2 linked regions of the Glaciimonas sp. PCH181 genome follow. The protein of the gene in region 2 interacts with the protein of the main gene of each other region in a pairwise test. Links are inferred from orthologs where the notes say so. Each region holds a gene or a part of one and is shown on either strand. Other genes may lie near its edges.

Evidence for each region.
Region 1: the proteins of dnaE (region 2) and rplL interact in binary tests that used the Escherichia coli proteins (3 or more experiments, as listed by UniProt). The link is inferred for Glaciimonas sp. PCH181 from one-to-one orthologs.

The regions. Positions count from the first base shown.
Region 1 is NZ_PYFP01000002.1:893,748-896,629, reverse strand. It holds rplL (50S ribosomal protein L7/L12), read left to right. Parts: upstream 1-1,195; coding sequence 1,196-1,570; downstream 1,571-2,882. Other genes in the region: rpoB (DNA-directed RNA polymerase subunit beta), read left to right, coding at 1,900-2,882; rplJ (50S ribosomal protein L10), read left to right, coding at 579-1,118; rplA (50S ribosomal protein L1), read left to right, coding at 1-222. UniProt on the Escherichia coli protein: The binding site for several of the GTPase factors involved in protein synthesis (IF-2, EF-Tu, EF-G and RF3). Is thus essential for accurate translation.
Region 2 is NZ_PYFP01000001.1:2,407,290-2,414,168, reverse strand. Bases 1,554-5,592 are described here. They hold dnaE (DNA polymerase III subunit alpha), read left to right. Parts: upstream 1,554-1,924; coding sequence 1,925-5,392; downstream 5,393-5,592. Other genes in these bases: C7W93_RS11030 (O-antigen ligase), read left to right, coding at 5,535-5,592; C7W93_RS11040 (sulfurtransferase), read right to left, coding at 1,554-1,795. In the rest of the region: LPS export ABC transporter permease LptG, read left to right, coding at 1-308; C7W93_RS11045 (sirohydrochlorin chelatase), read left to right, coding at 415-801; more of C7W93_RS11040, read right to left, coding at 905-1,553; more of C7W93_RS11030, read left to right, coding at 5,593-6,788; lipid A export permease/ATP-binding protein MsbA, read left to right, coding at 6,785-6,879. UniProt on the Escherichia coli protein: DNA polymerase III is a complex, multichain enzyme responsible for most of the replicative synthesis in bacteria. This DNA polymerase also exhibits 3' to 5' exonuclease activity. The alpha chain is the DNA polymerase catalytic subunit.

The DNA of each region.
Region 1 (2,882 bases), on a different replicon or contig from region 2:
GGTCAAGTGCAATACCGTACTGACAAAGGCGGTATTATTCACGCCACTATCGGTCGTAAATCGTTCAGCGATGCTGAATTGAAATCGAATTTGTTGGCACTTATCGATGCGCTGAGCAAAGCTAAACCAGCAACCAGCAAAGGTGTTTACCTGCGCAAGGTCTCGCTGTCTTCAACAATGGGTGCTGGCATCCGTGTTGAGCAAGCAAGCTTGGTTGCTTAATATTTGAATTAAGTCCTGAGGCGTCGCGACAGTACGTAACTATGTACTAACGCTGGCGACTCAGGCGAATCTTTGGGCTGGACCGGCATAAGCAATTATGTCGATCCAGACAATCAAAGACCGTTGGGCAGCGTGCACGCAGGTTGGTGCACAAAGTTAAATCCCAAGCGAGAAATTGAAGCGCCTGGTACCCAACGCAGATGGTGCACCCGAACAAGTTTTGTAGTCTCAACACTGTTGCGTGAATAGCGTGCTAGTACTGAACTCCTAACTTCGGACGCCGTGTTCGAACCGATGTGAGGTGAATAGCCAATTGCGGCTATGTCATTACCGAGCATCATTTATGGAGGTTGATCTTGAGTCTCAATCTGAATGACAAAAAGGCCGTTGTAGCCGAAGTTTCTGCAAAAGTGAAAGCTGCGCAGACTATCGTACTGGCCGAATACCGTGGCATCCAGGTTGGTCACTTGACGCAACTGCGCGCCAATGCGCGTACCCAAGGTGTGTACCTGCGTGTATTGAAAAATACATTAGCTCGTCGCGCTGTTGAAGGTACCGCTTTTGCTGAACTCGCCAAAGAAATGACTGGTCCGTTGATCTATTCGATCTCGGTCGATGCCGTTGCTGCTGCTAAAGTCTTAGCTGACTTTGCAAAAACCAACGACAAACTAGTCCTGAAAGCGGGTAACTACGCTGGCAAGACGCTTGATAAAGCGGCTGTCGTAGCGTTGGCAAGTATTCCGAGCCGTGAAGTCTTGCTGGCCCAAGTTGTGGGCATGATGCAAGTTCCTATCTCTGGATTTGTGCGTGGTTTGGCTGCCTTGGCAGCGAAAAAAGAAGCCGAAACCGGTGTCGTCGCTACTGAAGTTGTAGCGGATGCTGAAGTCGCTGCTTAATTAAAAGCAGTGTTTCAGCGCTTTTTTCAGCGTTAGTACCAATTAGATGTAGTTATCAATAAAATTAGGAGTTTCACATGGCACTTGACAAAGACGCAATCCTGGACGCAGTTGGCGCCCTGACCGTTTTGGAATTGAATGACCTGGTTAAGGCATTCGAAGAAAAATTTGGCGTATCGGCTGCAGCTGTTGCTGTTGCTGGCGGCGCTGGCGGCGGCGCTGCTGCTGCTGCTGAAGAGCAAACTGAATTCACAGTTAATCTGCTTGAATTCGGCGCGAACAAAGTTGGCGTAATTAAAGCTGTTCGTGAAATCACTGGCTTGGGCTTGAAAGAAGCTAAAGACTTGGTTGACGGTGCACCGAAGCCAGTTAAAGAAGCAGTCTCTAAAGCAGACGCTGAAGCAGCCAAGAAGAAATTGGAAGACGCTGGCGCGAAAGCTGAAATCAAGTAATTCTGATTTCACAGTGCGTCGCCGTCAAGGTGACGCAGGAGTCAAAGTGCAGAATCCCCCGAAAGTGGGCATTCGGCTTTGGCTCCTTTGTCGTTTTCGATTTTATTGTTCTGGGTCTTCTTTATTCGACCTAGTTAACTCTTGATCGGGTTATAGCGTTCCTTTTGCAGCCGAGCTTGAAGGGCTGAGACTTGAGGTTTCGTAGCTGTTGGGTTGTGGGTTTTATCTAGTAGCTAACAGCGTTGGTAGCATTGGTTAGTTGCCCGATATGGCTACATTACTTATCGAATCCTGAATTCTCTATCCTTCCTGTCACTCACGGAGTGTCCATGCATTACTCATTTACTGAGAAAAAACGCATTCGCAAATCTTTTGCGAAACGTGCAAACGTTCATCAAGTTCCGTTCCTGCTGGCGACCCAGCTCGAGTCATATCTGGGCTTTTTGCAAGCAGACAAAGTACCGTCTCAACGTAAAAATGAAGGTTTGCAATCTGCCTTCTCGTCCATTTTTCCTATCGTTTCGCACAATGGTTTTGCGCGTCTCGAATTCCTGTCATATGTCCTCGGTGATCCACCGTTCGACGTCAAGGAATGTCAACAACGTGGATTGACGTTCGCGTCGCCTCTGCGTGCCAAAGTGCGACTGGTTATTCTTGATAAAGAATCTCCAACAAAGCCTGTCGTTAAAGAAATGAAAGAGCAAGAAGTCTACATGGGCGAATTGCCTTTGATGACAACTACTGGCTCGTTCGTCATTAACGGTACAGAGCGCGTCATCGTGTCTCAGCTGCATCGTTCGCCTGGCGTATTTTTTGAGCATGACCGAGGCAAGACCCACTCATCAGGCAAACTGCTATTCTCGGCGCGGATTATTCCTTACCGTGGTTCGTGGCTTGATTTTGAGTTTGATCCGAAAGACATTTTGTTCTTCCGTGTCGATCGTCGTCGGAAAATGCCAGTCACGATTCTGTTAAAAGCGATCGGCATGTCGGTCGAGCAGATTCTGGCTAATTTCTTCGTATTCGATAATTTCGCTTTGCGCAATGATGGCGCGGAGATGGAATTTGTAGCAGAGCGCCTGCGCGGCGAAGTTGCACGTTTTGACATTACTGACAAGTCTGGCAATGCATTGGTCGCCAAAGACAAGCGGATCAATTCAAAGCATGTACGCGACATCGAAGCGGCTGGTATCAAGCACATTTCGGTACCGGAAGACTATTTGCTAGGCCGTGTATTGGCGCGCAACATCGTCGATGAAGACACCGGTGAAGTGGTTGCCAACGCGAACGACGAATTGACCGAAGAGCTGTT
Region 2 (6,879 bases):
TGGCGGAGAATAATCAGCATACCGAGCGTTATGAAATTGCGTTTTGGAAGAAGGTGGTTTATCCGTTATCGATATTTGTGATGATGGCGCTGGCGTTGCCTTTTGCGTATCTGCATTTCCGTGCTGGTGGCGTTAGTTTGAAGATATTCACCGGGATTATGATTGGGTTGAGTTTTCAATTGGTGAATAGCTTGTTCTCGCATTTGGGATTGTTGAATACGTGGCCGCCGTTTATTACGGCAGTGGTGCCAAGTGGATTGTTTCTGGTGGCGGCGCTTGGGGTGCTTTGGCGGGTTGAGCGGCGGTGATGTGTTGCTTTCATCGGGAACTGGGACCGGGTCTGCGGCAGATGTGAATATCAACATTACTCAGTATTAATCGGCATCCTCAGCATTAATAGGCACAAATAAGTAAATGCAAACGCAAACAAATAAGAAAGCAATGATTCTGTTCGCGCATGGAGCGCGTGCGGCTAGTTGGGTGGAACCGTTTGAGCGTCTTCAAAAAATCACTCAGGAACGATTGCCTGATGTGCGGGTTGTGTTGGCGTTTCTGGAGTTGATGACGCCGCAGTTGCCGGAGGTTTTAGGTGGATTTGCTGCGGATGGTGTGACTGAAATCACGATTGTGCCGGTGTTTTTGGGGCAGGGTGGGCATGTTAAGCGGGACTTGCCGTTGTTGGTTTTAGAAGCGCAGGAGCGGTATCCGGGGATGGTGATTAATGTGGTGGAGGCTGTAGGAGAGCAGGTTGGGGTTTTGGATGCTATTGCGGGGTACTGTGTTGGGAGTGTTCGGTTGTAATTGAAACGGTTTTTTCTCCCGTTGATGCAAGCCGGGCCGCACTCGGCTTGCGTCAACGGAGCCCTAACCGTATTAGCCTTTTTATTTTACTCACTACGCCAGATTACTCAGCCGGAATTGTGTACTTCACGGCAAGGCTTTTCTGAGAGATTTTTTTAGGTGGGCAATGTGGGCAGGATTGTCCGACAACATATTCTGGTGACAATTGTTCGCGCGGGGTAACTACGGTGCGGCAAACAAAACATTGCACAGCTGCTGTTTCTTGCAGTTGGGGATTCAGCGCCGTCCGATAATCGAATACAAAGCAATCGCCTTTATAGTGTGCGCCGCCACATTCTTCAAAATACTTCAGAATTCCGCCGTCCAATTGATAAACGCTGTCAAAGCCGATTTCCTGCATATGAATAGCGGCTTTTTCGCAACGAATGCCACCGGTGCAGAATGTGACAACTGTTTTGTCTGCCAGCGCATCCTTATGGGTGGCGATCACCTCGGGAAACTCGCTAAATTTATCAATCCGATAATCAATCGTATTATCGAATGTTCCTACGTCCACCTCAAATCCATTACGCGTATCCAACATTACTACTTCACGACCGTTATCATCATGCCCTTGATCCAACCAGCGCTTCAGTGTTTTTGGCGGTACGGATGGCGCGCGGCCTAGTTCTGGCTTAATCAGCGGATGTTTCATCGTAATGATTTCGGCTTTGAGCTTGACCAGCATGCGCGTGAACGGTTGGTTTTTTGAATAACTCTCTTTTACTTCCAGATCAGAAAAGCGTGCATCAGCGCGTAACCATGTCAAAAACTGATCAATTTGTTCACGCAAACCCGCCAGAAACAGATTAATGCCTTCCGGGCTAAGTAAAATCGTTCCTTTTAATTGCAGTTGCGTGCACGTTGTCAGAAATTCTGCGCGTTTGTCCGCAGTATCGTCGAAAGTGATAAATTTATATGCTGCGATGTTGACGTAAATAGGTGTGGACGACATAAGATTGGGTGTGTGTGGTTTCACTGTAAGTCATTGATTTCACAGTATTATAAACGCGTGTCGGCTTTTCAACGCGATTTACACGCATGAATGGCGATTCGGATCGAGGGCCGATGTAAAATACGGCCCATGACGACACCGCAATTCACCCATCTCCGCCTGCATTCCGAATACTCAATTGTCGATGGCTTAGTCCGCATCGATGACGTAATTAAAGCCGCCGCGAACGATCAGCAAGCGGCGCTAGGGATCTCCGATCTTGCCAACCTGTTTGGCATGGTTAAATTCTACAAGGCTGCCCGCAGTAAAGGCGTGAAGCCGATCATTGGTTGCGACGTCTGGATTACCAATAACGAGACGCGCGATAAACCATCCCGGCTGCTGTTATTGGTCAAGAATCGCGCTGGTTATTTGCAATTATGTGAATTGTTATCTAAGGCATGGCTGGAAAATTTGCATCGTGGCCGCGCTGAAATTCGCCAGGAATGGTTAGAGGATCTTCAGCATCAACCTAACGGTAACGGTCTGATTGCGTTGTCCGGGGCGCATTTTGGTGACGTCGGCATCGCCATTGACAATAGCAATCTGGCGGCGGCGAAACGCTGCGCCGAGCGCTGGATGACGATTTTTCCGGATAATTTTTACATCGAAGTGCAGCGTGCTGATCAGCCGAATATGGAGCCGCACGTTCGTCAGGCGGTCGCACTGGCCTCTGAGTTGCAATTGCCAGTAGTCGCGACCCATCCGATTCAATTTCTGGATAAAGAAGAATTTATCGCCCACGAGGCGCGCACCTGTATTTCTGAAGGCGAAATGCTGGCCAACGCCCGGCGGGTGCGGCGTTTCAACGATCAGCAATGCTTTAAAACCCAGGCAGAAATGGCTGCGCTGTTCGCCGACATGCCAGCGGCATTGCAAAACTCCGTTGAAATTGCCAAACGTTGTAATTTATCGCTGCAACTTGGTAAGCCCCAGTTACCGGATTTTCCAACGCCGGATGGGATGTCGATTGGCGATTTTCTGGATCAGCAGTCGAAAGATGGTTTGGAAATGCGGATGCTGCATTTGTTTCCGGATGAAGAGAAGCGCGAACAAAATCGGCAACGCTATCAGGATCGGTTGAAGTTTGAAATCGATACGATCATCAAAATGGGTTTTCCCGGCTACTTTTTGATCGTTGCTGAGTTTATTCGCTGGGCGAAAGAAAATGGCGTGCCGGTCGGACCGGGGCGGGGTTCTGGTGCTGGTTCATTGGTCGCTTATTCGCTGCAAATTACTGATCTTGATCCGCTGCGATATAACCTGCTGTTTGAGCGCTTTCTTAATCCTGAGCGGGTCTCGATGCCCGACTTCGATATCGACTTTTGCCAGGAAGGCCGTGACCGTGTGATTCAACACGTCAAGGATTTATACGGCAAAGATGCGGTGTCGCAGATTGCGACCTTCGGAACGATGGCCGCCAAGGGCGCGATTCGCGATGTCGGTCGGGTGCTGGATTTTGGCTATAACTTCTGTGATGGTATTTCCAAGCTGATCCCTTTCAAGCCGGGCAAGCACGTCACAATTGCCGATGCGATCAAAGAAGAGCCGATGCTGGCGGAGCGGCTGGAAAATGAAGAAGAGGTCAAGCAACTGTTAAGTCTGGCCCAGCAGGTTGAGGGGATCGCGCGGAATATCGGTATGCATGCCGGTGGCGTACTGATTGCACCCGGAAAACTGACCGATTTTTGTCCGCTCTACACGCAGGGCGGCGATGCCGGCGTGGTATCGCAATACGATAAAGATGATGTCGAGGCCGTTGGTCTGGTCAAGTTCGACTTTTTGGGTTTGACCACGCTGACTATTCTTGATCGCGCTGTGCGGTATATAAAGCATCTCGATCCGGCGATGGCGGACTTCAGTCTGGAGAAATTGCCGCTGAATGATCGCGCTTCGTATCAATTGCTGACCGCTGCTAAAACAGTCGCCGTATTTCAGCTGGAAAGCCGCGGCATGCAAGGGATGCTGAAGGATGCACGTCCCGATCGCTTCGAAGATATTATCGCGCTGGTGGCGCTATATCGTCCGGGTCCGATGGATCTGATTCCGGATTTCTGCAAACGTAAACACGGTGAACGTTTCGACTATCCCGATCCGCGTACCGAAGGTATTTTGTCTGAGACCTACGGCATCATGGTGTATCAGGAGCAGGTAATGCAGATGGCGCAGGTCGTCGGCGGCTACTCGCTCGGCGGCGCGGATTTGCTGCGTCGTGCGATGGGTAAGAAAAAAGCGGAGGAGATGGCAGAGCATCGTCAGATATTCCGTGACGGTGCTGCCAAAGATGGTTTGAGCGAAGCCAAAGCGGATGAAATTTTCGATTTGATGGAAAAATTCGCGGGCTACGGTTTCAACAAATCGCACGCCGCCGCCTACGCTTTATTGTCGTATCACACCGCCTATTTAAAAGCCCATCATCCGGCGGCCTTCATGGCAGCCAACTTATCGCTGGCGATGGATGACACCGAGAAAGTTAAAATTCTGGTTGAGGATGCGTTAGATGTTTGCAAGCTGACGCTGCTGCCGCCAGATATCAATCTGTCGGAATATCGCTTTACGCCTGAGGCCGAAGCGGGGAAAAAAGCGGCCTTCATTCGTTATGGTCTTGGGGCTGTAAAAGGCTCTGGCCAAAATGCGATTGAGGCTATTGTTGTTGCACGGAAAGAAAAACATTTCGTTGATTTGTTTGATTTTTGCGTACGCGTCGATAAACGCCAGATCAATCGGCGCACGATCGAATCCTTGATTCGCGCCGGTGCATTCGATAGTTTCAACGTGGATCGCGGTATTTTGATCGCTTCCGTGCCGCTGGCGATGGAAGCCGCAGATCAGAAACTGGCAGCGGCAAATCAGGTCAGTCTGTTCGGCGGCGATGATAGCGATCTGGAGCCGCCGCCAGAATATGTCAAGGCCACGCCATGGACCGATAAGCAAAAGCTCACCGAAGAAAAATCCGCGCTTGGATTTTATTTGTCGGGCCACTTATTTCATGCCTACGCGCCCGAAGCCCGTCGTTTTGCCCGCACGCCGTTAGGCAATCTGGAACCATCGCGTGATCCAAGAACACTAGCCGGAATCATTTCAGGATTGCGCACGCAAATGACTCAGCGCGGGAAAATGATCATTGTCACGCTCGACGATGGCAGCGCGACCGTGGATGTCACTGTCTATAGCGAGCAATTCGAGCCAAATAAAGCCTTCTTCAAGGAGGACGAATTTCTGGTCGTGCAAGGCAAAGTCTCGGAAGATCGATTTAACGGCGGCTTGCGCGTATCGGCCGAAAAAGTAATGGATATCGCCGCGGCGCGGATTCATTATGGGCGGCAATTTGTATTGTCGCTAACAACAGCAACCCCGCAGATCGGCGTTACTGAGCTGAAAGAAATGCTGTCGTCGCATCGCTCTGAAACCGGGCTGCCATTGACGGTTCACTATACCGGTCAAGAGATTGGATGCGATATTGTATTGGGTGATGCCTGGCGTATTTCGCCGAATGATGGTTTGCAGGCATCTTTGACTGCGAGATTAGGCAAGGATGCTGTCATGGTTGAGTATTGATTTTGGGTTACGACATTACACGAGCAAGCAATTAACGTCAGTGCGTAATGTAACGCTCATAACGTTCTTATCCCGATTATTAATATTAGGTGCCGCTGATAAAAGCTACAAGCACCTACTTTTTTTGTAAGCAATTTGGAGTATGAATTTGTCCTACTACACGTGGCCGGTATTTATTGCCATCATGCTTTTCCCGGCTTTTTCACTGGGACTACATAACGCCGGTAATATTTGTTTTTTTCTGGTTTTAATATTTAGTCTTATCGCCGGAATCAGTCGGTATAAACCGATGCAGATGCGGTTTGCGCAGCTACTCAGAGAGTATTGGCAGCTTCATCTTGCGATGGCTTCCCTGGTCATCGCAGTATTTTTGAATCAATTAGCTACAGGTCAGTTTGCCGTTAAATATTACGACACGGCGCTTCGGATTGCCCTCTTTTCGCCTGTGTTGTGGATCGTATTGGCTATACCGCTGAATTACTTAAAGAAAATGCAATGGGCATTTATTCTTGGCGTAGTCGGAGCGCTGGCAAAAACATACCTCATTACAAAAGGCGGCTCTGTCCGCCCGCTTAATATTGGTTTTTTGGCGACCATACCATTTTCCGGTATGGCCTTATTGTTTAGTGCAATAGTTGTCGTGTCGATAGGCTGGACCGAGCCGCGTAATAAATGGGTAATCGGACTTAAAGTTTTTGCTGGCTTGCTCGGGGTCTACGTCACTGTTTTGACGCAAACCAGAGGTAGTTGGATCGCCATTCCATTTTTTATCATCGGTATTTTTATTTCCGCTAAGAGCGTTCGTCTACGTCATCGCCTGACGATATTAATTTTTACGCTTGCTTTAATTGGTGTAGTTGCAACGTTTAGTACCGTTGTACAAACGAGATTTGCGGAGGCTAAATCTGACATATCGCTGTATGTTAACAAAGGAAATGAAGATACCTCGATCGGATTACGGTTACAGCTATGGGATGCATCGCTGCAATTATTTAAAGAGCATCCAATTTTTGGTGTTGGCAGAGCGAATTTTGATACAGGATTAGAAGATCTTGCCACGCGCAAATTGATTAGCGTCGAGACGGCTTCTTATTCCCACTCGCACAATGAAATATTGTTCAATATGGCGATTCTGGGGATGTTTGGGTTGCTAGGGATACTATCGATCTATTTTGTTCCCGCATATTATTTTGCGCGTGAACTTAACCATCCTGATCGAGAATTAAGGACGTCTGCTGGAATGGGATTAACAGTGTGTCTTGGATTTTTGATTCTGGGGCTGACTGATATGATGTTTTTTTGGAACGTTACTGGCGGTATCTATAGTATGAGCGTGGCGACGTTTTTTGCGTGTGTCATAAAACGAAAAAAAGAACTTGAACGGATTGCGTCATGACGGTTTCATCGTATTCAGGGTATTTCAAGCGGCTCGCCGTATTACATCGACCGTATAAAAAACGCTTGGCATTAGCGTTTCTCGGTATGGT